DNA from 2 places in the Ruminococcoides intestinihominis genome. Region 1 is predicted to be linked to the other one. Evidence: riboswitches for the same ligand, from Rfam matches in the RefSeq annotation. Region 1 holds a riboswitch; the other holds the start of a gene.
The links. Region 1 has a riboswitch for S-adenosylmethionine ahead of metK (methionine adenosyltransferase). Riboswitches for the same ligand answer to the same signal wherever they lie in the genome.
Positions count from the first base shown of each region.

Region 1 (13,990 bases):
AACTGACTAAGGTCTGATGGAATAGCTGCTTTTCTGTAGCAAATATCTAACTTAGCTAAGAAGAAACAATGCTGAATAATATTGTTTGTTGAGTTGTCCTCACCGTCAATATAGTTTTGAAGTTGCATTGTAGCATATTCATATCTTTCATACACTTCTTGAAAGTAGCTTTTCTCAATCTTAGGTTGTAGATTTCTGATACTTCTTTCTGCAATGCTATTTTCAAATGGATTACAGTTAGTGGTGTCGTTACAGTAAGCTGCAACAATTACCTTAGCTATGTAGTGAAAAGCAAGTTCTATTAAAATATGTGACATATCACCTTTAACACGCATAGGCACATATAGCTTGTATTGACTAGAGAAAGGTTCATTACCTGATAAAGTAGAGAACAAATCTTCATTAGGTACAATGCTTGATACAGCAGACATTATCATTTCATCATTTGCTGTGTTGCCATATAAGTATGAATCAATTGCCACAAAATCACCGTCCGTTTATTTCTAAAAATTAGTCTAAACTTTATTATAATTCATCATAAGAAAAATTGCAAATATATCCATTATAAATGAATATATTATTTGTTCTTTTCGTTAAATCTTCTTTTTAGATTTTCATAAACAGAGTAAGGAATGTTAAGGTTGCCTTTGCCTGTACCCATTTTTATTTCAGGTTTGTTCTCACCATGAAAGTCACTGCCACCACTTTTGATTAGGTGGAATTCATCAGCTAACTTTTCGGCAATAGCAGTTTGTTCTTCACTGAATTTAGAGTAATAAACTTCCATACCGTCAAGACCTTTTTCTTTAGCTACTGTTAGAAATTCTCTGATTTTATCTTCTGTCTTTAAGTTTAGGAATGGATGAGCCAATACAGAAACTGCACCGATACTGTTGATGTATTCTATTGTGTCTGTGGCTGATAACTTTTCAGGTGGGGTATATAGCCCGTTACTTGGGTTAAGGTACTTTTCAAAAGCCTCACTTACACTTTTAACATAACCTTTATGCATCATATAGTTTGCAATAACTGCTCTATTGATGTTACCGTTAGGTGTTGTGTTTTTAATATCCTCATATGTAAGGTTAAAGCCCTTTTTAATAAGGTTGTTAACTAGGTTAATGTTGCTTTGTTCCTTTTTCTTAAGTTCATTCTTAACCTTTTCTTCAATCTCACTGTAAAATTCTTTAGGAATAAATAATCCTAAAATATGTAATTCAGTTCCTTTATAGTCAGTAGAAAATTCAATACCACCTACAAGATGGATGTTGCTACTGTTAGGAGTATTTAAAAATCTATCTAAACCTAAAATAGTGTTGTGGTCAGTTAGTGCAATAGCAGAAAGATTACTTTCCTTTGCAATTTCAACTAATTTTTCCGGTGTAAATGTGCCATCGGAAAATATTGAATGATTGTGCATATCACATTTCATTTTTATCACCTCAAGGGTATTTTATCACAACTGAAATATTAAGTAAATTATATGTTTAAAATAAAGAATTTTCAGCCGAAAATTGATGGAATAATTATTAAAACAAACAGTATAATTTTTATAAAGAATTATAGGATAAATAGTGAAAAATAATTACAGTATAATTATAATTTTGCAGTTTATTTAGTTAAAAAATTAAAGTGTTTTGTAAAATTTAGGTTAATTTTTTAACAATGAAAACACACAATATGTAGTTATTGTGATAAGGGTAATACACTATATACATATATTGATAAATCAAAAATGTAAGAATATACTGTTATAAATTTCTAAAAACGTGAAAATAACGGTCAATTATTCTTTAAATTGCACTATAAAATTAACTAATATTTCGATTTTTTTGGTATTTACAATAATTATTCAAAATAGTTATGATTTTTACTTGTATTTTAGAGAAATAGTAGTATAATGAATTTGGTTAGAAAAAAAGACCCAAAAAGTAATAGTAGAGGTGGATAGAAAATGATTAATTTTAAGCAATGGGACGGCTTTGAAGGCCGTATGTGGAAAGAAGAAGTCAACACTCGTGACTTTATCCAACACAACTACAAACCATACGATGGTGATTCATCATTCCTAGAAGGCCCAACAGAAGCAACTGATAAGCTATGGGGCGTTCTACAGGATTTACAGAAGAAAGAAAGAGCTCAGGGTGGTATCCTAGATATGGAAACAGAAGTTGTTTCTACTCTAACAGCTTATGGCCCTGGTTATATTAGTGAAGAAACTAAGGATCTTGAAAAGATTGTTGGTCTTCAGACAGATAAGCCACTTAAGAGAGCATTTATGCCTTTCGGTGGTATTAAGATGGCTGAACAGGCTTGTACAACTAACGGTTACACACCTAACCCTAAGTTCCACAAGATCTTCAATGAATACAGCCGTACACATAACCAAGGTGTATTCGATGCTTACACACCAGAAATGAAGAAGGCTCGTCATAACAAGATTATTACAGGTCTTCCAGATACATACGGTCGTGGCCGTATCGTTGGCGACTATCGTAGAGTTGCTCTTTACGGTATTGATTACCTAATCGAAGAAAAGAAGCATGACTTTGCTAACACAGGCGACGGCACAATGACAGATGACGTTATCCGTCAGAGAGAAGAACTTTCTCTACAGATTAAGGCTCTAAATGATATGAAGACTATGGCTCAGGCTTATGGTTACGACATTTCAGAACCAGCAAGTAACGCTCACGAAGCTTGTCAGTGGCTATACTTCGGTTATCTAGCTGCTATCAAGACTCAGAACGGTGCTGCAATGAGTGTTGGTAGAATTTCAACATTCCTAGACATCTACATTCAGAGAGATCTAGAAAACGGAACATTAACAGAAAAAGAAGCTCAGGAACTAATCGACCACATGGTAATGAAATTCCGTATGGTTAAATTCGCTCGTATCCCATCATACAATCAGCTATTCTCAGGTGACCCTGTTTGGGCTACACTAGAAGTTGGTGGTACAGGTGTTGACGGTCGTTCAATGGTAACAAAGACAGACTTCCGTTTCCTACACACACTAGAAAATATGGGACCTTCACCAGAACCAAACCTAACTGTTCTATATTCTTCATCACTTCCAGAAACATTCAAGGACTATGCTGCACAGATTTCAATTCGTACAAGCTCAGTTCAGTATGAAAATGATGATGTTATGAAGCCTGTATGGGGTGACGATTACTCAATCTGCTGCTGTGTATCTGCTACTCAGACAGGTAAGGAAATGCAGTTCTTCGGTGCTAGAGCTAACCTAGCTAAGTGTCTTCTATACGCACTAAACGGTGGTGTTGATGTTAAGACTCGTGAACAGGTTGGTCCTGCTTACAAGCCATACGAAGGTGACACTCTAGAATATGATAAGGTTATTGATAAGTATACAACAATGATGGACTGGCTAGCTGGTCTATATGTAAATACACTAAACCTAATCCAGTATATGCACGATAAGTATTATTATGAAGCAGCTGAAATGGCTCTTATTGATACTGATGTTCGTCGTACATTTGCTACAGGTATTGCAGGTTTCTCACATGTTGTTGACTCACTAAGTGCTATTAAGTACGCAACAGTTAAGCCAATCCGTGATGAAGACGGTATCATCGTTGACTTCGAAACAGAAGGCGACTTCCCTAAGTATGGTAACGATGATGACAGAGCTGACGAAATCGCTCTATGGCTACTAAAGACATTCCTAGATATGATTAAGAAGCGTCACACATACCGTGATTCTGAAGCTACAACATCTATCCTAACAATCACATCTAACGTTGTTTATGGTAAGGCTACAGGTACTATGCCTAACGGTCGTAAGGCCGGCGAACCACTATCACCTGGTGCTAACCCAAGTTACGGTGCAGAACAGAACGGTCTACTAGCTTCTCTAAACTCAGTTGCTAAGCTACCATATCACTGGGCACTAGATGGTATTTCAAATACTCAGACAATCAACCCAGACGCTCTAGGTCACTCAGAAGATGAAAGAGTTAATAACCTAGTTCAGGTTATGGACGGTTACTTCGATCAGGGTGCTCATCACCTAAATGTTAATGTATTTGGTAAGGATAAGCTAATCGACGCTATGGAACACCCAGAAAAAGAAGAATATGCAAACTTCACAATCCGTGTTTCAGGTTATGCTGTTAAGTTCATCGACCTAACTCGTGAACAGCAGCTAGATGTTATTGCTCGTACTTGTCATGCAAGCATGTAATATAACAGGTAGAATTAATACTTACGAAACTTTTGGTCTGGTTGACGGACCGGGTGTTAGATATGTGGCATTTTTACAGGGTTGCAATATGCGTTGTAAATATTGCCACAACCCAGACACTTGGGACAAAAACGCCGGTGATGAATTAACTGCTAAACAGCTTTTTGATAAGGCTTATAGATATAAGAATTATTGGAAGAACAACGGTGGTATTACAATCAGTGGTGGTGAACCACTGTTACAGATTGATTTTGTAACAGAGGTTTTCAGACTAGCTAAGGAAAAGGGCGTTCATACTACCCTTGATACTTGTGGTCAACCATTTAAAAATGACCCTGAGTTTCTAAGTAAGTTTGATGAACTAATTAAATATACCGACCTTGTTATGCTTGACATTAAAGAAATTGAAAGTGATAAGCATAAGGAACTAACAGGTCATAAGAATGAAAATATTCTTGCTATGGCTCAGTATCTATCAGATAAGGGTGTTCATATGTGGATAAGACATGTTCTTGTTCCTAACCTTACTGATGACGAAGAAGGTCTAAAGAAGTTAAATCAGTTTATTAAACAACTTAAAACTGTAGATAAGGTTGAGATTCTTCCTTATCATACACTAGGTCTTATGAAGTGGGAAAAGTTAGGTATTCCTTACCCACTTGACGGCTATAAAATTCCAACTGCTGAAGAAGTTGAAAAAGCCGAAAGACTCCTAGAAATTAAGAAATAATTATAAGCAAGTGATGACTTATGTTGTCACTTGCTTTTTTATAGGGAAAATTATAAAAATTCAGAAATATATAAAATTACCCCATAGCACAAGCTATGGGGCTTTTTGTTGGTTAAGATATTAATAAATCTAAATTATCTTTTCTTATATAGAACCAGTTCTGGGTTAATTCCATTTTCTTCATATGTTGATACAAGGATAAAGTCTATATTTGCTACTATACCGAAATATCTTTCTCCACCAGTTCATCTTGTGATAAACCTTTCTTTGTCCTTAGTTCAAGGATTATGTCCTTTGTTTCCATATTATTCACCACCTATTTGTATTATAATGTAAATTGTTTATTAGTACAAGCAACTCCTTGTTGCCATTATTTTTATTTTGTTTGCATTTAGTAATTTCACAAATTACTATAAAAATAGCCTCTGCTATTTTGCAGAGGCTAATAATAATTGAGTTTGAAAATTATGCCAAGATTTCGTCAGCAAGTTTTTCCATTTCTTTATATGTATCTTCTGTTGCCTTGGACTTAATTGTAACTACTGTATCACAGATAGTAACATTCTTCATTTCTTCCAGGTAACCCTTCATAGTTCTTGCAGCAGTAGGTGCCCATGAACCGTTTTCTACAATAGCTACCTTTCTGTTCTGATAAGCCTTAATCTTTAGATGATGTAGGAAGTCTGCCATTACAGGGAACACACCTGCATCATATGATGGAGCAGCAACAATTAACTTGCTATATCTAAATGCATCTTCAATAGCCTCTGCCATATCACATCTTGAAAGGTCAGTTACAACAACTTCCTTGTCTGTCTTAGACTTTAGGATTTCTTCCAGCTTACCTACTGCCTCAGTTGTGTTGCCATGAATTGAACAATAAGCAACAAATACACCATCTGTTTCAGCCTGATAAGTTGACCAAGTGTTGTATAGGTCTAGGTAGTAGCCTAGGTTTTCTGTTAGTACAGGACCATGAGTAGGACAGATAATCTGAATGTCAAGCTTTGATGTTTTCTTTAGTAGTCCTTGTACAGGTACTCCATACTTACCTACAATGTTAAAGTAGTATCTTCTAGCCTCACAAGCCCAATCTTCATCAGTATCTAATGCACCGAACTTACCGAATGCATCAGCAGAGAACAGTACCTTATCTGTGCTGTCGTATGTAACCATAACTTCAGGCCAATGAACCATTGGTGCCATTACAAAACTTAATGTATGAGTACCAAGTTCAAGAGTATCACCTTCAGCAACAACCTTTGAAGTTGTTTCTAGGTCAAGACCTGTAAACTGCTTTAGAAATAGGAAAGTTTTCTTGTTACCTACCAAAGTGATTTCAGGGTACTTCTTGATACAAGCCTCTACAGAACCGGAATGGTCAGGTTCCATATGGTTTACAACCAGATATTTAGGTGTCTTACCGTCAAGAACTTTCTCAACATTTTCAAGCCACTCATCAGTTTTTCTTTTATCAACTGTATCAATAAGTGCAATATTTTCATCCATAATAACATAAGCATTATATGCAATACCGTTAGGAATTATATACTGACTTTCAAACAAATCAAGAGTTTTATCATCACAACCAACATAAGTAATATCTTTTGTTATTTCTTTAATCATAATTAATACCTCTCTTTCTTAATTAAGGATAGAATATCACATTTTATTCATATTTTTATTCTAGTATAGAATTATATATGTTATTTTTTAATAAAATAATTGTTAAGAATAGCCATAACTTAAAATAAATATCAATAAAACAGAAATGATTATTATTTTCAGCATTATGTACAACTAAACGGTTTATTTCTTGTGCAAAATAATGAACATTGAATTTAAAATATACATTGTACATATCCTTAAATAATGTTAAAATCAATATACTAAACTAAATAAGAGGTGAATATATTGAAGAAATTACTAAAGCACTTTAAGCCTGCAATCATTCCTATTATTTTCGTTGTAATTTTGCTAGTAATTCAGGCTTATTGTGACTTATCATTGCCAACATATATGAGTAATATTGTCAATGTTGGTATTCAGCAGTCCGGTATTGAAACTGTTACACCGGAAAAAGCTCCAAAAAGTGAAATGGATAAAATAGAGCTTTTTATGGACAAAAATGACAAAGACTTTGTAAATTCTCAGTATAAAAGTGAGAAGTACAAAAACAAAGATATTCTTGTATTAAAGGAAAATATCGGCGATAAAAATGCCGATAAACTTGCCGATAAGCTAACAAAGCCTATGCTTATCACTTATATGTTAGAAAAGAGTGAGAAAGGCGAACTTTCTTCCGACTCAGTAAGTGGCAAGATTGACAACAAGGACTTCCAAGAGATTATGGAAAATGGTGTTAAAGAAATGACACCTGAAAACCAAATGAAGTTTATGGAAATCAATAAGAAGTCTCAAGCCGGTGAAACAGTTGATATGTTTGAGATTTTGCCTTTATTCAGCGAAAACACTATGAGTCAAATTACTGATGTAATGAACGACAAGTTAAAGGCATTTGACAAACTAGGAGAGGACACAATCACACAGGTTGTAACACCATATACAGAAAGCCTTATGAAGTCTGCCGGTGTTGATACTGACCAGGTTAGAATGAATTACCTATTTAAAGCAGGTGCATTAATGCTTGGTTATGCCGGTGTAATCTTTGTATGTATGATTGCCGTTTCCTTACTTGCATCAATTATCGGTGCTAGATTCTCTAAGGATATTAGAAGTCATGCATATAACCAAATTATCAACTTCTCAGCCAGTGAGTCAAACAAATTCAGTAATGCTTCATTAATTACAAGATGTACAAATGATATTCAGCAAATTCAGATGGTTGTTGTAATGATGCTAAGAATGATTATCTATGCTCCAATCTTAGGTATCGGTGCATTATTAAAGGTAACTAATATGAGTTCCGGTATGGTATGGGTTATTGCCTTAGCAGTTGGCGTTATCCTTGTACTTGTTTCAACACTAATGACAGTAGCAATGCCTAAGTTTACTGCACTTCAAAAGCTAGTTGATAAGGTAAACCTAGTTTCAAGAGAAATTCTTACAGGTCTACCTGTTATCAGAGCATTTAGCCGTGAAGACCACGAAAATGAAAGATTTGACGATGCAAACAAAACTCTTACAAAGACTAACCTATTTGTAAACAGAGTTATGGCAATTATGATGCCTGCTATGATGTTTATTATGAACGGTACAACAGTACTTATTGTTTGGGTTGGTGCTAATGAAACTAATGCAGGTAATATGCAAGTCGGTGACATTATGGCATATATCCAATACACAATGCAGATTATTATGTCTTTCCTAATGATTTGTATGGCAAGTATTATGATTCCAAGAGCATTTGTTTCAGCAAAAAGACTTGGTGAAATCTACGATACAGAAATTACAATCCATAACCCTGAAAACCCTAAGCAGTTTGAAGAAAAACAAAAGGGCGTTGTAGAATTTAAGGATGTAACATTTGCTTATCCGGGAGCAGAAGAACCTGTACTAAAGGACATTAGCTTTACTGCAAAGCCAGGTGAAACTACTGCTATTATCGGTTCAACAGGTAGTGGTAAGAGTACACTTATCAACCTTATCCCAAGATTTTACGATACAACTAAGGGTTCTGTTACAGTTGACGGTCAAGATATTAAGGATGTTAAGCTAACTGATTTAAGAGATAAAATCGGTTATGTACCACAGAAAGGTATGCTATTCTCCGGTACTATTAAGTCAAACATTGCTTTTGCAAATGAAGACCTACCAATGGAAAAAATCGAAAAAGCAGCAGAGATTGCTCACGCAACAGAATTCATCAATGAAAAGCCTCAGAAATATGAAACACATATTAGCCAAGGTGGTACTAATGTTTCAGGTGGTCAAAGACAAAGACTTTCTATTGCAAGAGCTATTGCAAATGAACCTGAAGTGCTAATCTTTGATGATAGCTTCTCAGCACTAGACTTTAAGACTGATGTTGCAGTCAGAAAGGCACTTAGTGAAAATATTAAGAATAGCACAATCCTTATTGTTGCTCAAAGAATCAGCACAGTTCTAAATGCTGAACAGATACTTGTACTTGACAACGGTAAAATCGTTGGTAAGGGTACACACAAAGAACTACTGAAAAACTGTCAAGTTTATCGTGACATTGCAGAAAGTCAGTTGTCAAAGGAGGAATTACAGTAATGCCTATGCCTATGGGAGGACCTAGAGGTGGTAGAGGTCCACAAGGAAAAATGATGGGAACAGCTAAAGCAAAAGACTTTAAGGGTTCTATCAAAAGCCTTTTTAAATATATCGGCAACTACAAATTTGCCATACTCATTGTTGTAATTTTCGCCATTGCAAGTACAGTTTTCAATGTTATAGGACCTAAGATTTTAGGTAATGCAACAACAGAACTTTTCAACGGAATTATGAGTAAGTATTCCGGTGGTTCAGGCATTGATTTCGGTAAAATTGCCGGTATCTTAATCGGACTACTATGTATCTATATTACAAGTTCGATTTGTGGTTTTGTTCAGAACTTCCTAATGAGTACAGTAACTCAGAAGGTTGGTTATAGATTAAGAAGAGATATTTCTTACAAAATCAATCTTCTTCCTATGAACTACTTTGACAGACATCAAACAGGTGAAACACTATCTATTATCACAAATGATGTTGATACTCTTTGTACAAGTTTAAACCAGGTTGCAACTCAGGCAGTAACATCAATTTCAACAATCATCGGTGTGCTATATATGATGTTTAGCATTAACTGGATGATGACACTTATTGCATTAGTTATTCTACCGATTGCACTAATCTTTATTTCACTTATCTTTAAGATTTCTCAGAAACATTTTAGAAATCAGCAGGATTACTTAGGTCATGTTAACGGTCAAGTTGAAGAAACAATCAGTGGTGTTAACATTGTTCAGGCATTTAACACAGTTGACAGAAATGTTGAAGAATTCGAAAAGTCCAACAATATGCTTTATAAATCAGCATGGAAGAGCCAGTTCTTCTCAGGTTTAGCAGGTCCTATTATGCAGGTAATCGGTAACTTAGCTTACGGTGCAATTGCAGTACTTGGTGGTTACTTAGCTATTCAGGGTACAATTACTGTCGGTGACATTCAGTCATTTATACAGTATGTAAGACAGTTTACAATGCCTATTCAGCAACTTGCTCAGGTAAGTAATATGATTCAGCAAATGACTGCATCAGCTGAAAGAATTTTTGAATTTATCGGTGAAAAGGAAGAGTCCCAAGAAGCTGAAAACCATTGCAAGAAGCCTAACGGTGAAAATGTTACTGTTGATGAAATCACAGGTAATGTAACATTTGACCATGTTAAATTCGGCTACAACGAGGATAAAATTATTATTCACGACTTCTCAGCTAAAGTTAAGCAAGGTCAGAAGATTGCTATTGTTGGCCCTACAGGTGCAGGTAAAACAACAATGGTTAAGCTACTGATGAGATTCTATGACCTAAACGGTGGTAGCATCCTAGTTGATGAACACAACATTAATGACTTTGACAGAAGAGAACTAAGAGAGCTTTACGGTATGGTTCTTCAGGATACATGGCTATTTAAAGGCTCAATTATGGAGAACATTCGTTACGGTAAATTGGATGCCGGTGATGAAGATGTTATAAAGGCTGCAAAGGCTGCTCATGTTGATGACTTTGTTAAACACCTACCTGATGGCTACAATATGGTTCTAAATGAAGAAGCATCAAATGTTAGCCAAGGTCAAAAGCAGTTATTAACTATTGCAAGAACAATTCTTGCCGACCCTAAGATTCTTATTCTTGATGAAGCTACTTCTTCAGTTGATACAAGAACAGAGGCTTATATTCAGAAGGCTATGGATAACCTAATGGAAGGCAGAACAAGTTTTGTTATTGCTCACAGACTTTCAACAATCAAGAACGCTGACTTAATTCTATTTATGAAAGATGGGGACATTGTTGAACAAGGTACTCATAATGAGCTACTTGCTAAGGGTGGCTACTATGCAGACCTATACAACAGTCAGTTTGATAAAGTATCTTAAAAATTTATCACTTTAACACAAAGGGAAGTTACAGTTTCTATGTAACTTCCCTAATTTTTTCAAAAAAAGAACACACAATAACAGTTGAAGTAATCACAAAAATGTGATATATTTGATTAAAGGAGTTGATAGTATGGCAAAAAAAGGTACACACGGCTATTTTGAAGATGAAAACAAAGACACATCTTTTGATGACTTCAAAACTGATATGACTAACATTGATGATGAAGTTGACAAAATCTTAGCCGAACAAAGAAAAGCAAAACAACAGATTGACTTCTTTAGTGATGAACCTATTGATAATAACGAAGATGAATATGTATTTGACAACAGTTCTTCAAGAGAACTAAAGAGCAATAGCCCTAGAAAAAATACATATGCTGAAAATATAGAAACTGAAGAAGTTACACCTGAAACTAAAGAACCACAGGGTAGTCACTCTGCTGATACTAATGATAGTGGTGAAAGCAGAAGTAACAGAAGTTCCGGCAGTTCAGGTAGCAGAAGTTCAAGCAGTAAAAGTTCCAAAGGTTCTAAGGACAAAAAGAAAAAGTCCAAGAAAAAGGACAAGGACAGAGGACACAGTAGCCACGATAGTCACGAAAGTCATAGCAGTAACAGAAAAGATAACAGTAAATCCGATAATAGAAAAGCTGAAAAATCTTCTAAGAGAAGCGACAAAAGCCATTCCGAAAAGAAAAAGCATACAGGACTAAAAACATTTGTTGTTATCATTATTATCCTAGGTGCTTTATGTGGTGGCGTTTATGCTTACTTTGGACATATTCCAACTAAGGAGGATATTCAGAGCCTACTACCTGTGTCAGACAGTGCAGAACCTACTTCTTCTGCTTCAATTCACGAAACACTTGTTGCAATTACAGTTTCAGGTGATACAGTAACATATAACGGTGAAGTACTAAGTAGTGTTGATGAATTAAATAACAGATTGTCAAAGGAAACAGACCCTACAATTTCTCTAATCAACAATGATGCAAATGCTTCTACATACAACAAGGTTGTTGAAATTGTTAACAACTACGGTGGTAACTTTGAAACAATGGATGAGGACAACACAAACCCATCAATTAACACAGAAGAAAACTCTACTGAAGAAAATACTACAGAAAGTGTAGCAGAAAGCACAACAGAACCTACTTCTGAAAGCACTTCTTCAGCAGAATAACTGACAATTTATTCCGATAGTTGACATTATATTTACTATGTGTTACACTATGAAGGTAGAAAAATTAAATATTTTCTTATCAAGAGCGACTGAGGGACAGGCCCTATGAAGTCCGGCAACCTGCGAAAAGCAAGGTGCTAATTCCTGCGGTATAACCGAAAGATGAGTATTAAGCCACCGTCTTTCACGGTGGCTTTTTTTTGTGGTAAGAAATATAAGAAAAGGAGTATAGATATGGGAAAGTATTTATTTACATCAGAATCAGTTACTGAAGGACATCCTGACAAAGTTTGTGACCAGATTAGTGACGCAATTCTTGATGCAATTTTTGAACAAGACAATATGGCTCATGTAGCTTGTGAAACAACTGCAGTTGCCGGTATCGTAAACATTATGGGTGAAATCAGCACAACTGCTAAGGTTGATTATGAAGCAGTTACAAGAAATGTTATTAACGAAATCGGCTATGACAGAGATGAACTTCTATTTAACGGTCACAACTGCAAAATCAACAATATGATTACAACACAGTCACCTGATATTGCAATGGGCGTTAACGAAAGTTACGAACTAAAAGACGGTGAAGAGGACAAGTACAATCAGTTTGGTGCAGGTGACCAAGGTATGATGTTTGGTTATGCTTGTGACGAAACAGAAGAACTAATGCCACTAACTATTTCACTATCTCACAAACTGGCTAAGAAGTTAACTGAGGTTAGAAAGAACGGCACACTAAAGTATCTTCGTCCTGATGGCAAAACTCAGGTTACTGCTCTTTATAAAGACGGCAAGGTTGTTAGCATTGACACAGTTGTTATCTCTACTCAGCATGATGAAGATGTTACACTTGAACAGATTAGAAATGATTTAATCAAGTATGTTATTAAGCCAATTATCCCTGAAAATCTACTAACTGATGATACAAGAATTCTTGTAAACCCAACAGGTAGATTTGTTATCGGTGGTCCTGCCGGTGACTCAGGTTTAACAGGTAGAAAGATTATTGTTGACACATACGGTGGTTATGGCCGTCATGGTGGTGGTGCATTCTCAGGTAAAGACCCAACTAAGGTTGACCGTAGTGCTGCTTACTATGCAAGATATATTGCTAAGAACATTGTTGCCTCAGGTATTGCTAGTAGATGTGAAGTGCAACTTGCTTATGCAATCGGTGTTGCAAAGCCTGTTTCAATTATGGTAGATACTTTCGGTACAAGTAAGTATAGTAACAGTGAAATTGCAAATGCCGTTAAGAAGGTATTTGATTGCCGTCCTGCTGCTATTATTGAAGAACTTAACCTTCGCAATACTAAGTTCCTACCTACTGCTGCTTATGGTCATATGGGCAGAACAGACCTTAATGTTAAGTGGGAAGATACCGATAAGGTAGAAGAACTAAAGAAAGCATTAGCATAATTAAATTACAGATAATTTTTAAGTTTTTATAATCCTAAGCCAAGGCTACTATTATAGTCTTGGCTTTTCTCATACAAAAAACGGCTGATACAATAAAGTATCAGCCTTAATTTTTACAGCCTATATTTAGATTTACATTACATTTTTATAATTGCTATTAAGATTGAAAAGTAGTGGAATGCACTGCCAAGTACAGTGAAAATATGCCATATGGGATGGAAGTATTTTACCTTTTTAATTACATAAAACACAACACCAACAGTATAAATTACACCACCAAGTACAAGGAATAATGCAGAAAGGAAAGGTACTTTTGCAATTAACGGCTTTATAGCAAAGATAATAACCCAGCCTGTAGCAATGTAACAAATAAGGGAAGGAATTTTAGC
Region 1 is NZ_JBBMEY010000013.1:38,241-52,230, forward strand. It holds gene WMO18_RS05055 (hypothetical protein) at 1-482, opposite strand, end outside; gene WMO18_RS05060 (PHP domain-containing protein) at 578-1,432, opposite strand; gene pflB (formate C-acetyltransferase) at 1,955-4,207, shown strand; gene pflA (pyruvate formate-lyase-activating protein) at 4,194-4,937, shown strand; gene WMO18_RS05075 (FprA family A-type flavoprotein) at 5,403-6,563, opposite strand; gene WMO18_RS05080 (ABC transporter ATP-binding protein) at 6,852-9,137, shown strand; gene WMO18_RS05085 (ABC transporter ATP-binding protein) at 9,143-10,999, shown strand; gene WMO18_RS05090 (hypothetical protein) at 11,133-12,185, shown strand; SAM riboswitch class I at 12,259-12,354, shown strand; gene metK (methionine adenosyltransferase) at 12,420-13,601, shown strand; gene trhA (PAQR family membrane homeostasis protein TrhA) at 13,739-13,990, opposite strand, start outside.

Region 2 (18,236 bases), on a different contig from region 1:
AGTGACCTATCAGGCTTTAAGGTTTACAGAATTGATGAAAAGGGTAGAGAAACATACTTAGGTTCAAGACAAGTTTCTTCTAACCATTCATATGAATTTTATGATACTATCTGTTCTAAGTCTGATTCAAAATATACTTACAAAGTAGAAACTTATGATGAGTCAGGTAACTACTCCTCAACTTTATCAAATACAGTAGAATACAAAACTGTTGGAGATAAAGAAAATAACGAAAAACCTGTTGCCAGAATCAACGGTAATGAAGTAATGGAAAAGGGAGTTGAAGAATATTTTGACGGTTATTCTTCAACAGATGACGACAGTATTGTTTCATATCATTGGGATTTTGGTGACGGCACTTATTCTGATGATATTCAACCTATTAAAAGTTATAGATTAGCAGGTACATATGAAGTTAAGCTAACTGTAACAGACTCATTTGGTGAACAGTCAACTGCAACTTTCACAGTAACAGTTAAAGAAAGAACTGCAATCGGTACAGTAAAAGTTAAAGTAGTTGATGAAAAGGGCAAGATTATTCCTCAAGCACCTGTTTACTTTAATTTAGGTGAAGATAACCAAAAGGTTATTTATACCGATAGTAACGGTTACTCTTCATACAACCTTGCCGGTGGTGATACATTAGTAGGTTGTTACAAGTCAGGATATTTACCTGTTAGAAAGAATGTAACAGTCCTTACAAATGCAACTAGAGAAATCACTCTAACTATGATTAAGGAAGAACTTGTTACCGGTACTTTTGAAGTAACAAGAATGACATTTAACGAAATTGTTGATGCAGGTATCGATGTATATGACCCAGCTAACCAAAATGTTTATTCTGTTGAAGTTACTGTTAGATATGGTGAAAAAGAAATTCCAATTAAGTATATTAGAAATGATAACAAAATTATAAAATATACTGTTTCTAATTCCGGTGGCTCTAAACCTAACGAAAACAAACCTAACGGTAACGGAAATTCTACTATTAGTGGCATTAGCTTTATTCCAAACAAAGAGAATAAAGAGTTTATTGCAATTCTACAGTTTGATGCTACTGCAAAGACGCTAAAAGAATTCTTTGATGTAAAACTTCATATTGTAAATAACGCAACTAAAGACTTTGTCCTAACAAATAATGAAGTGAACCTAAATGTACCTGATGGACTTCACCTAATGGATAATGTTTCCGGTGAATGGTGTAACAGTAAGAATGTTAAGTTTGATAAACTTGTAGGTCAAGAAACTAAGACACTGTCATGGATTGTTCGTGGTGATAAGGTAGGTTCTTATGACTTGTCAGCAGATTATTCCGGTGTGCTAAGTGAGTTTGAAGAAACAGTTAAGACTTCTTTCAAAACCGATGAACCTATTGATGTTTACGGTATGACAAACATAATGTTTAATGTTGAAGTATGTAAAGAAATCAGAAACAATGCTTTCTACTTTAATATCGGACTAAAGAATGTTGGTAATATTGATGCAATTTGTCCTTCTCTTGACTTTAATAATATTGTAAAGAATATTACTTCAACAGCACTTGGTCTTGACCCATCAGATGAAAATTATTCTCCTGATTTTTCAGTAGATGCAAGACTAATGAATGTTAGAACTGTATCAGCAGATAATCAAAGTAAGTATGTTGATTATAAGTACTCAAAGGATGGTAGTATTGCAACTAATATAAGTACTCTTGCACCTGACGAATCAATTTATTTTGATTATGTAGCATATAACGCAATTAACTATGATGATATTGCACAGTTTAAGTCAGCATCATATAAGGTTCTTGACGGTATCGGTGGTGGTGTAACAGTAACACCGATAGACTTTAACTATTATAGTTTTGCTAATTCTACAGATAAAGTTAACGACTTAACTTCTAAAGAAGATAATAGCAGAAAGTCATCAGCTGATTATCTATTAAACGGTAACAACTTCCTATATGTTAAAAACAGTGATATGGCTAATTCTCTCGGTGAGGGTGTTTATAATAGCCTAAAACTTGCTTTAACACTTGATTTTGAAACACTTACAAAGGATGATAAGAAGAAATTAATTGATGAATTATTGGTTAAAATGATTACCGATGATAATTCAGAACAAAACATTAACGGATTAGTAAGTGACCAGTATGTAAGTGCAGTTAAGAATGCTCTTTATGTTATAAAAAGTTCTTGTGATTCCTTTGACTTTGGTGATAATACAACTAAAGAAAAGGTAACTGCTATTATCAGTAATGCATTAGATAGCACTAATACAATAAACGAATTAGCAGGTAATTTAGAAAACTCAACTGATGAAGATTCAATTATTAATACATTCTATGGGAAACTTGGACTATCAGCAGTTGGTGGTATATCAGTTACTACATTTAAAAAGCTAGTTGGTGATAACCTAGGCTATAGTGAAAACTCAGCATTATTTAAGGGTATCACAGGTGTAAGTGAATACGGTGGTATGGCAGTTGAATTATTAGTAGAAAATCCTATTAATGCTTATAATGATGCAGTTACTTCTCGTTACCTTTATACTCAGTTAAAGGCTCAAGCATCTGTCGAACAAGCCACATTACTACTAAATACTTTAATCAGTTATTATTCTGATGAAGAACGCTTTAGAGATTTTATGAAAGACTCTCAGCTTAATTCATTAATGTATAAGTCAGCTAATACCAACTACAAAAAGCTAATCGCTGATGAGGCTAAAAAGCTAAAGTCACAGTTACTAAATGACTCATATGACTTTAGATTAGAACTTGCTAAGAATTTCGCCTCAGCTACTGCAAATTCAGTTGCAAATATTGTACTTGATGAAGCTATTTCTAAGTCACTTGGTAAGTTGGCAATTTGGTATGAAGCACTTTCAGCTACATTCCAAGTAGTAGATTTAGCCTTTGGCATTGGTGATATGTATGAGGCAGCAGATTCATTTGCTATTGCAAACTATATTTCAATGGCAGTAGAATCCGGTTACAACACAATTTCTAACAGTTATAAGAATAAAAACAGTAATCTCCTTTCAACAGGTCTATTTAAGGATATTGTTTCTGATGATTCTTCTTTAAATGACGACTCATTAGCTGAATATACTTTATATGAAATGAAGTCACTTTGTCAGATTAGACTACTGGGTGAACAACTATTCTATAAGTATATTAATAGTGACAATTCAAATATTATTCATACTGATGAAGAATTTGATGCAAAGATAGTTAAAGAAGTAAATGATTACTTCGGTATTAATGCAAAGGATATTGAAGAAGTATTTGATTATGTTTATGAAAAAATCTTATCTTCAAGAGACAGTATCTTTGATATTGAAAGAAAAGAAAGTATCACTCAGCCATCAGCACCAACAGTAACTATTGATTATAACAATCTTCGTACAGTAGAAAAGTTTGATGATAAGTATGAATATTGTACAGAAGATGGTGTATGGCATACTTGTGACGGATATATTAATGTATATCCTAAGACAGTAAGAACTATCCTAAGAGTTAGACTAAAGTCTAGTGGCAACAATATGTCCGGTAAGATTACAACAGTAAATGTTTATGCTAAAAAGTCAGTTAGCAAAAATGTTTCAGTTAAATATTCAGATGGTAAGTATTATCTAACTAACCTAAATGAAAACTATTCATATCAAGTAGCAACGGTTTCTTCATTAACTGCAAATGCTGATTGGTCAAAGGCAGTAACAATTAACAATAAGGTTGATGCTACTGTTACAGGTTTAAGTAATTCGGATTATCTATCAATCAGAATTCTTGAAAATAAAAATCTAGAAGTAATGACCTCCGAACCAACAGTTCTTAAGGCTAATAAGAAATTACCTTTAACTATTGTTACAGAGGGTGACGGTAATGTTACACAGACAAGTAGTGACGGTTACTACTTTGTTGGTGATGATGTAACACTTACAGCAGAAAAGTCAGCTGACTCAATTTTTGCAGGTTGGTATGTAAACGGTGAAAAGGTAAGTTCTGACCCTACCTATATTCTTGAAATGACTGAATTCGCAGAAATTACTGCTAAATTTATCGGTAAAAACGAAGTAAAAGCAACTTCAATTAATGTAACTTCTCCATATTCAGAAAATAAAAATACTTTCTATGTTGGAGAAAAAATAAAGATGATAGCCAACTTTACACCAAATAACACTTCTAATAAGTCAGTTAAATGGACTTCAAGTAATAATTCAGTAGCCACAGTTAACAACTTAGGTGTTGTATCATTCATAAAGAGTGGTAAAGCAGTAATTACTGCTACAACTTCAAATAATATCTCAGCAACTTATAACATTAATGTTGTAGAAAATAAAGTTGAGAAACTGGTTATCACAACTGATTTCTCAGTAAAACAGTATTTTGAGGGTGAAACATTCTGTAATGACGGTTTAAAGCTGGTTGCAGTTTATACAGATGGTTCTTCATCATATGTTGATGATTACACAGTAACAGGTTTTGACAATACAAAAGCCGGTGAACAAACATTAACCATTACTTCAAATGGTAAAACAGTTACTACAACAGTTACAGTTTTACATAACGGTACTTGGAAAGTGCTTAAAGAAGCTACTTGTAAAGAAACAGGTAAAATGGAATATGTATGTTCTATTTGTAATAATGTAGTTTCTGAGAAAGCTATTGAAAAAACACCTCATACTGTTGTAATAGATAAAGAAGTTAAACCAACTTGTGAAAAGAATGGCCTAACTGAAGGTAAGCATTGTTCAGTATGTGGCAAAGTAATTACTCCACAAAAGACAGTTCCAAAGCTAGGACATACAGTAGTTAAGGATAAGGCAGTAAAACCTACATATACACATACAGGTTTAACTGAGGGTTCTCATTGTTCAACTTGTGGTAAGGTGATTGTAGCCCAAAAGGTTGTTCCAAAGTTAAAGAAAACAACTATTACTCTAAAGAAAGCTAAACAATCTGTTTATGTAAAGGCTAAAACTACTGTAAAAGCTACAATTAAAAATCCTGTTGGTAAAACTACTTATAAGAGTAGCAATACTAAAATTGCAAAGGTAAACAGTAAGGGTGTAATCACTACTTATAAGTTAGGTACAGTTAAAATTACCGTTACAAATAATAAGGTATCTAAAACTATGACACTTGTAGTGAAGAAACCTAAGCTAAACAAAACTTCACTTACACTAAAGAAAAAGAAATCCTATACACTGAAAGTTATGGGTAAAGTAGGAACTGCTAAGTTCACTTCTTCAAATACTAAGATTGTTACCGTAAATAAATACGGCAAAATCCTAGCTAAGAAAAAAGGTAATGCAGTAATCATCGTTAAAACAAATGGTGAAACTCTAAAGTGTAAAGTAAAGGTGAATTAACTTAATAAAAGAAAACTGACATCACACTAGTGGTGTCAGTTTTACTTTTCAAAGAATTATTATAAAGCTATTGACATATGTTAATTAAAGTGTTATTATGAAACTACCATAAAGAGTGCGTGAGGGAGTAAGCCCTATGATCGCACACCAACCTACCAAAAGGCAAGGTGGTAAAGCTTAACCGATGGTGTGTATATATTTAGACTGGTCAACATCTATCGGTAACGATGGGTGTTATTTTTTTACCTCTCTTTGTGGAATTAATACTCAAAGGGAGAATTTTTTATGTCAAGAATTAAAAACTTATTAGCAGAAAATGAAGGAAGAATCTATGTTTATCTTAAGGATAAGGAAGTAGCAAATCAGTTTATGATTGATGCCGAAAGTGAGGGCTTTACTTTCAGTGACGACAAAAAGCCAACAGAAAGAAAGCCTTCTGATATTATGGCAGTTAATAGGGACAACACAATTAATTATGTTGGTACTGTAGGCCATATTGCTTATCAGTCAGCAGACAAAATCGGAGATGAACCACTTATTAAGATTGATTACAGTGAAGTACTGCAACGATCAAAGTAAAATCAATATGTAATAAGAAAGGCTGATACCATTTAGGTGTTATCTATTTCTGTTTAAATAAAAATTATAAGTACAAGCAAAATGCCAAATTCATTGAATAAAATGTACTAATAATTTGGAGGTGGTGTTGTGCTGGAATTTATAAATTTTTTAGGTCGGTATATTTTTACTTTTATTCTTCACATATGTGGTAATGGAAAATTTCCTAAACCATTATCAGAAGAAAAAGAAAAAGAATATCTTCTAAAGTCCAAGAATGGCGATATTAAGGCTAGAAATATTTTAGTAGAACATAATTTGCGATTAGTGGCACATATTATTAAAAAATATTATGCAGTAAATGTTGACCAAGATGATTTGGTTTCAATCGGTACAATAGGACTTATAAAGGCCATAAATACATTTGATATGGACAAAAATATAAAACTCAGCAGTTATGCATCAAGGTGTATTGAAAATGAAATTCTAATGCACTTTAGAAATCTGAAAAAGTCCTCACAAAATGTTTCTCTGGAAGATGCAGTTGATATTGACAAAGACGGTAACACCCTAAAATTAATGGACTTACTTTCTATTGATGATGATTTTGCAGATAACCTTGATAAAAAGTTAAATCTTCAAAAGATTAATAAGTACCTAACAGAAACTTTAACTAAAAGAGAATTACAAATTATCAATCTGAGATATGGACTTAATGGCAGTAAACCACTAACTCAAAGAGAAGTATCTTCAATTATGGATATTTCAAGGTCATATGTTTCAAGAATAGAGAAAAAGGCATTGGAAAAATTAAAAGAAAGGTATGACAGTAACTGATTTCATAAGCGAGTAAAGAGGAATTATCCTAATTACTCGCTTTTTCTATTGACAAAATAATTATGTGGGATTATAATATAACAGTGTTATATAACAATGTTATATGAGGTGCGGTATGATAAATAAAGATAATGGAACACTTGAAAATATTTTAAATGCAGGTAAGGAAGAATTTCTTGAAAAAGGTTTCTTATCTTCATCATTAAGAAATATTGTAAAGAAAGCTAATGTAACTACAGGTGCATTTTATGGCTATTTCTCTAATAAAGAGGCCTTGTTTAGTGGTCTTGTTGAAGAACAAGCAAAAACTGTAATGCATATGTTTATGGAGTCACAAGAAGAATTTGACAGTATTCCTGACGAAAATAAAAGAGAAAATATGGGCAGTTGTTCCGGAGATTGTATTTCAAGATGTGTTGAATATATTTATGATAATTTTGATATTTTTAAGTTAATTATCTGTTGTTCACAAGGTACACCATATGAACACTTTATTCATAATATGGTTGAGGTAGAAGTTGAGTCAACTTATAGATTTATAGAAGTTCAAAGAAAACTAGGTTATGAAGTACCGGAAATTGACAAGAAACTTTGTCATATTCTTGCAAGTGGTATGTTTGGTGGAATGTTCGAGATTGTAAGACACAGTATGCCTAAAGAAGAGGCTGTTGTATATGTTAAGCAACTTAGAGATTTCTATACTGCAGGTTGGGAAAAAATTATGGGGTTCTAAAACCCTATATTTTTTAAATGTAGGTTAGCTATAACTAACTAATTTTTAGGAGGAATTTTATGAAAAAGAAATCAAATCTATCAACCCTAATGAAATATGCAGGGAAATATAAAGTCCTTACATATCTTTCATGGGTACTGTCAGGTATTAGTGCATTAGTAGCATTAGTTCCTTTCATTTACATTTGGAAAATTATCAAAGAAATTCTTGATAATATTTCTGACTTAAAGAATGCAGAGAACCTTGCATACTATGGTTGGATGGCAGTTATTTTTTCTGTACTTGCTATACTGATTTATATCGGTGCATTAATGTGTTCTCATTTTTCAGCTTTTAGAGTACAAGCAAATTTAAGAAAAACTATGACTCACCATATTACTACATTACCACTAGGCAAGATTGAGTCTTTCGGTAGTGGTAAATTAAGAAGTATTATTAATGAGTCTAGTGGTGCAACGGAAACATATCTCGCTCACCAATTACCTGATATGGCAAATTCTTTTGTAACACCTATTGCACTATTATTTATGTTATTCTTCTTTGATTGGAGATTAGGTCTCCTTAGCATTATACCGGTTGTGTTAGCCTTTGTCATTATGGCAACTATGACAGGTAAAAGAATGCAGAAGAAAATGGAAGAATACCAAAACGCCCTTAATGATATGTCAAATGAGGCTGTTGAGTATGTAAGAGGTATTCCTATTGTTAAGACCTTTGGTCAGTCAGTATTTTCATTTAAAAGATTTAAGGGTGCTATTGACAGATATAGTAAATGGGCAATTTCTTATACAAAAGAATTGCGTTTCCCTATGATAATCTACACAATGCTTATTAACGGTGTATTTGCATTTTTAATCGGTGGAACTTTGTTCTTTACAAGAGATACTATCACAACAGAATTTATTCTAAACTTAATTTTCTATATAATCATTACACCTATTATTTCAGTAACATTGACTAAAACAATGCATGCAAGCGAAAATAACCAAATTCTAAATGATGCAATGAATAGAATTAACTCTGTATTAGAGTTAGAACCTCTTTCGTCATCAACTACTCCACAGTCACCTAAGGATGGATCTGTTGAACTTAAGAATGTTTCTTATAGTTATGATGGTGAGAAAAAGGCTCTAAATAATGTTAGCTTAAAAATTAATTCAGGTGAAACAGTAGCATTTGTAGGACTATCAGGTGGTGGTAAATCCACCTTAGCAAATATTATTGCAAGATTTTTTGACCCTAACAGTGGGAAAGTTTTAATCGGCAATATTAATTCAAAGGATATTTCAAAAGAAGAATTGATGAATACTGTTTCTTTCGTATTCCAAAACAGTAGATTAATTAAAGGCACTATTTATGACAATGTAAAACTAGGCAAAGAAAATGCCACAAAAGAACAGGTATTGTCAGCACTACAGAAAGCTCAGTGTATGGATATTATAGATAAGCTACCTAACGGTATTGATACTTTAATAGGTACTAACGGTATTTATCTATCAGGTGGTGAGTGTCAGAGAATAGCTATTGCCAGGGCAATATTAAAGGATAGTCCTATTGTTATTCTTGATGAGGCAACTGCCTTTGCTGATCCTGATAATGAAACAAAAGTACAACAGGCATTTAATACACTTTCTAAGGGTAAAACAGTTATTATGATTGCCCACAGACTTTCAACAGTTATTAATGCTGACAAAATCTTTGTTATTAACAATGGTGAAATTGCAGAAAGTGGTTCAAGTGAAGAATTAATTAATTCTAATGGTTTCTTCAGTAGTATGTGGAAGAACTATCAGACCTCTGTAAATTGGAAAGTTAAGAAGGAGGTAGTAAAATGATTAAGAAAATTCAGAAAAAATATGCACTTTCACATAAAGGTGCAGTAGATTTATTGAAAGGTATCTTGGCTTGTACATTACAGAATATTGTATTTATGCTACCTGTAGGTTTGCTTTATCTTTTAGTTGATGATTTACTAAAGGGTAGTATTAGTCAAAGTCACATTGTATTTTATATAGTAGGTACAGTAGTAGCACTTCTTTTAATTGCTTTATCAACTTATTTACAATACAACTGTACATTCCTTGCAACTTATGTAGAAAGTGGTGTAAGAAGAATTACTTTAGCCGAAAGACTTAGAAAAATTCCACTTTCATTTTTCGGTAAAAAAGATTTAGCAGATTTAACATCAACTATTATGGCTGACTGTACATATCTTGAAACTGCTTTTTCCCACTTTATCCCACCACTATTTGGTGCAATTATTTCTACAACATTAATTGCAATTAGTTTGTTTTTTGTTGATTGGAAACTTGCTATTGCATCATTGTGGGTATTGCCTATTGCTTTCTGTATTGTTTTGTTCTCATCAAAAATTCAGCAAAAGCTAAATAAAAAGTCTATGAAAGCAAAGATTGAATGTGCTGACGGTATTCAAGAATGTATCGAAACTATCCAAGATATTAAGTCTAATAATGCAGAAGAAACTTATCTAAAAGGATTAGATAAGAAAATTGATAATGTTGAGAAACAAGCTATTAAAACTGAATTCGGTACAGCAGTATTTGTAGGTTCAGCACAAATGATTTTGAAACTGGGTATTGCTACAACTGCCTTAGTAGGTGCATATCAGCTTATAAATGGTAGTATATCTGTAATCACAATGTTTATGTTTTTACTTGTAGTATCAAGATTATATGACCCACTACAAGGTTCATTACAGAATTTAGCAGCAATTATTGCATCAAAGACAAATATTGCCAGAATGAACGAAATTCTTGACCATGAAATTCAGCAAGGTACTGAAAAAATGGATAATAAGGGTTATGATATTAATTTTAATAATGTTTCATTCTCTTATAACGGAAAAGAAAAAATCCTTAATAATGTTAATTTTACTGCAAAGCAAGGTGAAATTACTGCATTAGTAGGTCCTTCCGGTGGTGGTAAAACAACAGTATCAAGACTTGCAAGTAGATTTTGGGATACTGATAGTGGTACAATCACAGTAGGTGGTATGGATATTTCAAAGATTGAACCGGAAACATTACTATCACTTTATTCAATAGTTTTCCAAGATGTTACACTATTTAATAATACAATTATGGAGAATATTCGTATCGGTAGAAAAGATGCCACAGATGAAGAAGTGCTAAAGGCAGCTAAACTTGCAAATTGTGATGAATTTGCAAAGAAGTTACCTAATGGTTATAACTCAGAAATAGGTGAAAACGGTTGTGAACTTTCAGGTGGTGAAAGACAGAGAATATCTATTGCCAGAGCGTTTCTAAAGGATGCTCCGATTATTCTACTTGATGAAGCAACTGCATCACTTGATGTTGAAAATGAAACTCTAATTCAAAATGCACTTTCAAAGCTTATTAAAGATAAAACAGTTTTGATTATTGCCCATAGAATGAGAACAGTTGCAGATGCCGACAAGATTGTTGTTTTAGCTAACGGTACAGTTGCAGAAAGTGGCACACCAACAGAACTTGAAAAGCAAAATGGTATTTATAGTCATATGGCTAGTTTGCAAAAGCAAAGTAACAGTTGGACTATTAAGTAATTTGAATTAAATTATTGCAAAATAATATTTAAAGGTGGATGTGTTTTGAAATACGTTCACCTTTTTGCATATTACTACTTGAAATTTTTGCAACTTAGGTTATATAATATTTATGGCGAAAAAAGTAGGGAAGATGATATAAATGGCTATTGCCAAAAGAAAAACAAATTTAATGACACAAGGTAATATAGTTAAGCAAATATTATTCTTTTCAATACCACTTATTTTAGGTAATTTACTTCAACAACTTTACAGTACAGTTGATTCAATTATAGTAGGTAACTTTGTAGGCAGTAATGCCTTAGCAGCAGTAGGCTCCAGTACATCACTGATTTATTTGTTAATAGCCTTTAGCCAAGGTGCAGCAACAGGTGCAGGTGTTGTAGTATCTCAGTATTTAGGCGCTGAGGATAGAAAGAGAACCCATGATGCAGTTCATACAGCAGTAGCAATTTCAATAATTTTAGGTTTAGTCTTAACATTAGGTGGTGTACTCCTTAGTAGGCAAATACTTATTTGGATGAATACCCCTAAAGAAGTTTTAGGTGACTCAGTTACATATTTAAGGATATATTCAGGTGGTTTATTATTTAATGTTGTATATAATATGGCATCAGGTATTCTTAATGCAGCAGGTAATTCTAAAAGGTCACTTTATTATTTAGGCTATGCCTCAGTTACAAATATCATCCTTGATATTGTGTTTATCAATATTCTGGGAATGGGTGTTGAGGGTGCTGCTATTGCTACAGATATTAGCCAAGTAGTTTCTTGTATATTAGCAATAGGTTATTTGGTAAAAGTAAATGAACCTTATAAAATTAAGTTAAAAGATATAAAGCTTAATAAATCTACTGCCGACAGAATAATCAAAATAGGTTTACCTACCGGTATTCAAAATATGACAATTTCACTTTCCAATGTACTTGTACAGTCAAGTGTAAATCAGTTTGGTGCATCAGCTATGGCTGGTTTTGGTGCATATATGAAGATAGATGGTTTCAATATTTTACCGGTATTAAGCTTCAGTATGGCTATTACCACATTTGTAGGTCAAAACTATGGTGCTAATAAAATTGACAGAGTAAAAAAGGGTATGTGGATTACACTAGCAATGGGTGCAGTTTATACTATCATAACAGGTATTTTACTTCTAACTTTCTCAACACCATTAATGCGACTTTTCACAAATGACCCTAATGTAATAGAATACGGTAAACTGGCAATGGATTACTTCTGTCCATTCTATATTTTAATCAGTTGTTTGCAATGTCTAGCCGGTACAGTTAGAGGTACAGGCAAGAGTATTCCACCAATGGTTGTACTACTTACTTCAATGTGCCTATTTAGAATAGTATGGTTACAAGTGGCATTACCATTCTTTAGTACAATAGACGGTATCTATGTTTTGTATCCGGTATCTTGGATAGTAGGTCTAGTATTAATGGTTATCTATGTGTGGAAAGGTAAATGGCTAGTCCCTCATACGGTAAGTTGATATTCCAGAGATGATTATATGACTTAAAAATCATTAAAGATACTATGAAGAAACAGGTTTTTCAGCTGAAATGATTGAATCATCAGAGCAAAGGTCTACAAACAGTTTTTTGTTTAATTTGGCAATAGAGGTACTGTTGTTTACAATTTTCGGTATGTTACTTATTACATATATGGTAATAGGTTTCTATATTATTTTTGGTATCGGTTGTGGTATAGCTTTTGGTAATACTATGACTATCGTTAACTTGCGATTTCCTGTTCAGCAAAAGGCATATGGTAATATTTCTTTTAATACATTAATGCAGTTTGCAGTAGCAGTTGGTACAAGCGTATGTGCTGCTTTAGTTTTATTATCTTATTAATACTTGCAGTTGCATGCCTTGCACTTCAAGTTATCGGATTTAAAACACATAAAGAGAATTAAATACATACATAATTATATAAAAGAAACAGACACCAACTTTTTACAGTTGATGTCTGTTTTTATGTATCATCATTCTTCTGTTGATGATGTTTCTTCAATTTTCTTAACTTCTTTATCTTTATTTTTCTTATCGGATAAAGGAGTCATAGACTTTGCACAAATCATCATTGTTGATGCATTGTGAAGTAAAGCTGAAATGGAAGGAGTAATAACACCCATAAAACCAAGTAAAAGTAGGGAAGAATTAAACCCTAAAATAAATCTGTAGTTTTTATGAATTCTCTCCATCAATTCTTTACTTAAAATTCTAACTCTAGCCAGCTGATTTAGTGAAGAATCTTTAATAGTAATATCAGCAGTTTCTCTTGCAATATCTGATGCATCATTCATTGCAACAGATACATTAGCAGCAGCCAAAGCCGGGGTATCATTAATACCGTCACCAACCATAATTACACAGTGACCTTTATCTTTCAAATCTTCTATGTACTTATGTTTGTCCTCAGGTAGTACTTGATACTTGTATTCTGTAATGCCAAGTTGTTCAGCAGTCATTTTTGCTGCCTTATAACTGTCACCTGTTAGCATAACAATGTTATCAATACCTAGTGACTTTAGTTCAGTAATAGCATCCTTAGCATCAGCCCTTGGAGGATCGCTAATACAAAGAACACCGACTAATTCATCACCAATAGCTAGGTAAAGTACAGAACAAGCACCGGACTTTTCATTGATAAGTTCATCTTGTTCATCAGTAACAGTTATGTGTTCATCTTCAACAACAAAGTGCTTACTACCGATAATAGCTTTCTTGCCATGTAGTGTAGTAGAAATACCATGTGCTACAACATAGTTAACTTCAGTATGTTCCTCTAAATGAGCAATACCTCTTTCATTAGCAGCATTTACAACTGCATTTGCTACACTGTGAGGGAAATGTTCCTCAAGACAAGCAGCAATTTTTAGTATTTCTTCTTCACTGTATTTGCCAAATGAAACTATCTTTTCAAGTGTAGGTTCAGCATTAGTTAGTGTACCTGTCTTGTCAAATACAATAGTATCAGCATTTGAGAATGCTTCAAGGTATTTACAACCCTTAATAGTAATATCGTGTACTGCAGCCTCTCTAATAGCAGAAATTACTGCAATAGGGGTTGATAGCTTAATAGCACAAGAATAGTCAACCATCAAAAGTGAAAGAGCCTTGTTTACATTTCTTGTGAAAATCAATGTTAAGAAGAATCCTAAGAAACTGAATGGTACAATTCTGTCAGCTAAGTTTTCTGCGTTACTCTGTACACTAGCCTTTAGATTTTCTGAATTATCAATTAGTTCAATAATCTTGCTAATCTTTGTGTTAGAAGAAAGTTCTCTAACTTTTACAACAACAGAACCTTCTTCAATTACTGTACCTGCATAAACAGAAGTATCAGCAACTTTCATTACCGGTAGAGATTCACCTGTAATAGATGCTTCGTTAACAGTAGCTTCACCATCAGTAACAATACCGTCAATAGGAATAACATTACCTGTATGAATACGGATTTTATCCCCAACTTGTAGTTCTGTAATAGGTATCTCAACATCTTCACCGGAAGTTACCAGCCATACCTTATCAGTCTTAATAACTAGACTGTCAGTTAATACAGCTTTTGTTCTTTCTCTGGTATATTTTTCCAGTAAGCTGGAAATTGATAGTAAGAACATAACTGTACTTGCAGTTTTAAAGTTCTTTCTGACAAAACAAGCGACAATAGATGCACTGTCCAGTACATCAACATTTAGCTTACATTCACTAAGTGCTTTTAAGCCATTTTTAATGTACTTAACACTGTTGTAAATTGTAAGTGCTGTGGCAATAGGGTTAGGTATAAATGCTTTGAAAAATACTCTCTTTAAAGCAATTTTAAGTAAACTGTCTTTAAATTCTTTATCAATTTCTTTTATGCCATATTCTCTTTTTTCTGTCATAGGAGCAAGAGTGTTTATATTAAGGTTCTTAACTAATTCAACAACCTTATCTCTGAAACCGGTCTTGTACATAACAAGAATACCACCGTTAATGCTTGTAACATAAACTTCTTTTACAAAACTATTTGTAGAAATATAAAAGCGAATACTCTCCTCATATTCTTTAGGTATAGCATAGTTGCCACATCTAAAACGAATACGACAAGGTTTATCATATACAATTTTGAATTTCATTAATATTCACTTCTTATTATTCAGCTACTGCTTCTTCTGTAATACCTGCTTCAGTTTTAGCATCATAACAAATGTCAGAAGCTTCATCCTTAATGTTCTGGAATGTAGCCTTTGCATCATTCTGTAGCTTCATACCTTTTGCAAGACCTGTAACTGCTAGGTTTCTTGTCTTTTCAGACTTAAGTACTTTCTTACCTACAACTATTGCTGCTGCACCTGCAACTGCACACCATAATTTTTCATTCTTTAGAATGTCTAACATTTTAAAAACTCCTTTTGTGATTATTTTTGCAGTTAGTAAGCTATAACTAACTGCTTGTTTTTATTTTATTACAACACCCAAAAATAGTCAAGATTTTACAATCATTTTTATAAATTTTATGTTACTATTTTGATTGTTTTTATATGTAGATTATGTTATTATATTTCTTGATTAAGTAATGATTTAGAACGAAAAGAGGAACAGTTATGATGATATTACAAGTGCTTTTATTGCTGGTTGGTTTCCTGTTACTTGTAAAGGGTGCTGATTGGTTTGTTGAGGGTGCTGCAAGTATTGCAAAGAAAATGGGAATACCTCAGTTAATAGTTGGGCTTACCATTGTAGCAATGGGTACAAGTATGCCTGAGGCAGCAGTTAGTATTACTGCTGCAATAAACGGTAATGCCGGAATTACAGTAGGTAATGTTGTAGGTAGTAACATTATGAATATTTTGATTATTCTAGGTATTACCTCAGTTATAACAAGTGTTGCTATCCAAAAATCAACTTTATATTATGAAATCCCCTTTATGATAGGTATTACTGTTGTAATGATGATATTCGGTTATACAGATTCAAAGATTACTTTCTTTGAAAGTGTAATTCTGTGTATTCTATTTGTTGCTTTTCTTGGCTATCTATTTTATATGGCTAAAAAGGGTTCACCTACCGAAGAAGAAACTGCAAAAGATTTTCCGGTTTGGAAATGCCTATTGCTTATGGTTATAGGTGGCATTATGGTAGTAAAGGGCAGTGACTTTGCAGTAGATGGTGCATCTTACATAGCAAAGTTCTTTGGTATGAGTGATAGATTTATCGGCTTAACTATTGTTGCATTTGGTACTTCACTACCTGAACTTGTAACTTCAATTACAGCAGCAAAGAAAGGTAATGTTGGTATAGCTATCGGTAATATAGTAGGCAGTAATATCTTTAATATATTATTTGTAATCGGTATTACAGGTCTTATCTGTGATGTGCCATTTGAAAGCAAGTTCTTAATTGATACTTGTGTAGCTATCGGTGCAGGTATAATTCTTTGGTTAGGTACAATTAAACATAAAGAATTAAGACGACCTTGTGGTATATTAATGTTACTTTGTTATGCCGGATATTTTGCATATTTATGTGTTAAGTAGCTTTTTAAAATTTAATATGAATTAAAAAGGTATCTCACAAACTTTAGTAAGTAAGTGAGATACCTTTTTTACATAACTATATTTATAAGAAAACAAAATATTAATCCTGTTATAGTCGGTAATAAAATAGAAATCAAAGTCCATAATTTACTTTTTGTTTCCTTATAAATAGTAAGGCAAGTTGTTGAACATGGAAAGTGCATTAATACAATAATTATCATACAAATTGCATTTTTAATAGTCCAACCGTTACTGACTAATAGGTTACTTAATGCTCCTAAGTCACTACATTCAACAAGTGTACTACTGCCACAATAAGCCATTAACATAATAGGAATTACAATTTCATTAGCCGGAAAGCCCAGTAACAATGCAATAAGTATTTCACCGTCAAGTCCAAATACTTTTCCAATCGGATTAAGAAAATTTACAATATAACTTAGTATAGTATAGTCATTGATTTTAATATTACCACATAACCAAATTATAGCACCGGCAGGTAAAGCCACAACTAATGCCCTAAGCAACACGAAAACGGCTCTATTCTTAATTGACTCATAAATAGTAGCAAAGATTTTAGGTTTCTTGTATTTAGGCATTTCCATTACAAAATCTTTGTTTCCGTTTTTCAGTATAGTTTTGCTAAGTAAAAATGAAATACCCATAGAAACAATAATACTTAATATAATAAATCCCGTAAGTATTAATGCAGATACAAGTGACCGTAATTTACTGCTAAAGTAAGAAGTCATAAATATAGTGATAATGGAAATAAGTGTAGGAAACCTACCGTTACAAGGTACAAAGTTATTTGTAACAATAGCATTTAGCCTTTGCTCTCTGTTGTTAATTATCCTACAACCGGTAACACCACAAGCATTACAACCAAAACCCATACACATAGTTAATGCTTGTTTTCCACTGCAATTAGCTTTACAAAACACTCTGTCTAAATTAAATGCAACTCTAGGTAAATATCCAAAATTCTCAAGTAAAGAAAATATAGGGAAGAAGATAGCCATAGGTGGCAACATAACTGCAACTACCCATGTTACTGTCCTATACACACCATCACATATTAAAGAAATTATATAACTAGGCAAAGAAATATAGTTTAAAAATTCATATAGATATTCTCCACCTTTAGCAAATATATAACTCAAAAAATCACTGGGATAGTTAGCACCAATAATAGTAATGTACAGTACCATTGCAAGTAACAAAAACATTATAGGAATACCTGTGACTTTTGAAGTGAAAATTTTATCTAACTTTCTTTGCCTGTCATTGCACCTGTCATCAACAACTTCTTTAATAATATTTTCCTTATCAAGTTTTCTATGTTTTATAGGTGTAGGAAAATGATTGTTTATATTAATATTTATTATATTATTAAGTATATCAAGTGAACTTCTGTCAGTAGCCTCTGTAGTAACAATTGGAATTTTCAGTATTTCTTTTAGCTTATCTATGTTAATTTTAGTGCCGGACTTTGTAGCACTTTTATATTGATTGATACATATAATTACATTACTTGTTATGTTAGAAACTTCCTCAATAAGTGTAAGGCTTTTGTATATGTTATTACCATCAACGACCACTATTACAAGTGCATCTTTGTGTTGTAACAAAAATTTTTTACTGCAAATTTCTTCAGC
Region 2 is NZ_JBBMEY010000024.1:4,876-23,111, forward strand. It holds gene WMO18_RS07075 (leucine-rich repeat protein) at 1-5,355, shown strand, start outside; SAM riboswitch class I at 5,459-5,546, shown strand; gene WMO18_RS07080 (hypothetical protein) at 5,641-5,934, shown strand; gene sigK (RNA polymerase sporulation sigma factor SigK) at 6,064-6,750, shown strand; gene WMO18_RS07090 (TetR/AcrR family transcriptional regulator) at 6,866-7,483, shown strand; gene WMO18_RS07095 (ABC transporter ATP-binding protein) at 7,543-9,318, shown strand; gene WMO18_RS07100 (ABC transporter ATP-binding protein) at 9,315-11,048, shown strand; gene WMO18_RS07105 (MATE family efflux transporter) at 11,191-12,546, shown strand; gene WMO18_RS07110 (hypothetical protein) at 12,701-12,910, shown strand; gene WMO18_RS07115 (heavy metal translocating P-type ATPase) at 13,042-15,177, opposite strand; gene WMO18_RS07120 (hypothetical protein) at 15,194-15,439, opposite strand; gene WMO18_RS07125 (calcium/sodium antiporter) at 15,646-16,578, shown strand; gene feoB (ferrous iron transporter B) at 16,647-18,236, opposite strand, start outside.
Region 2: it holds a riboswitch for S-adenosylmethionine, as region 1 does, so the genes downstream of both, WMO18_RS07080 (hypothetical protein) here and metK (methionine adenosyltransferase) in region 1, are expected to answer to the same signal.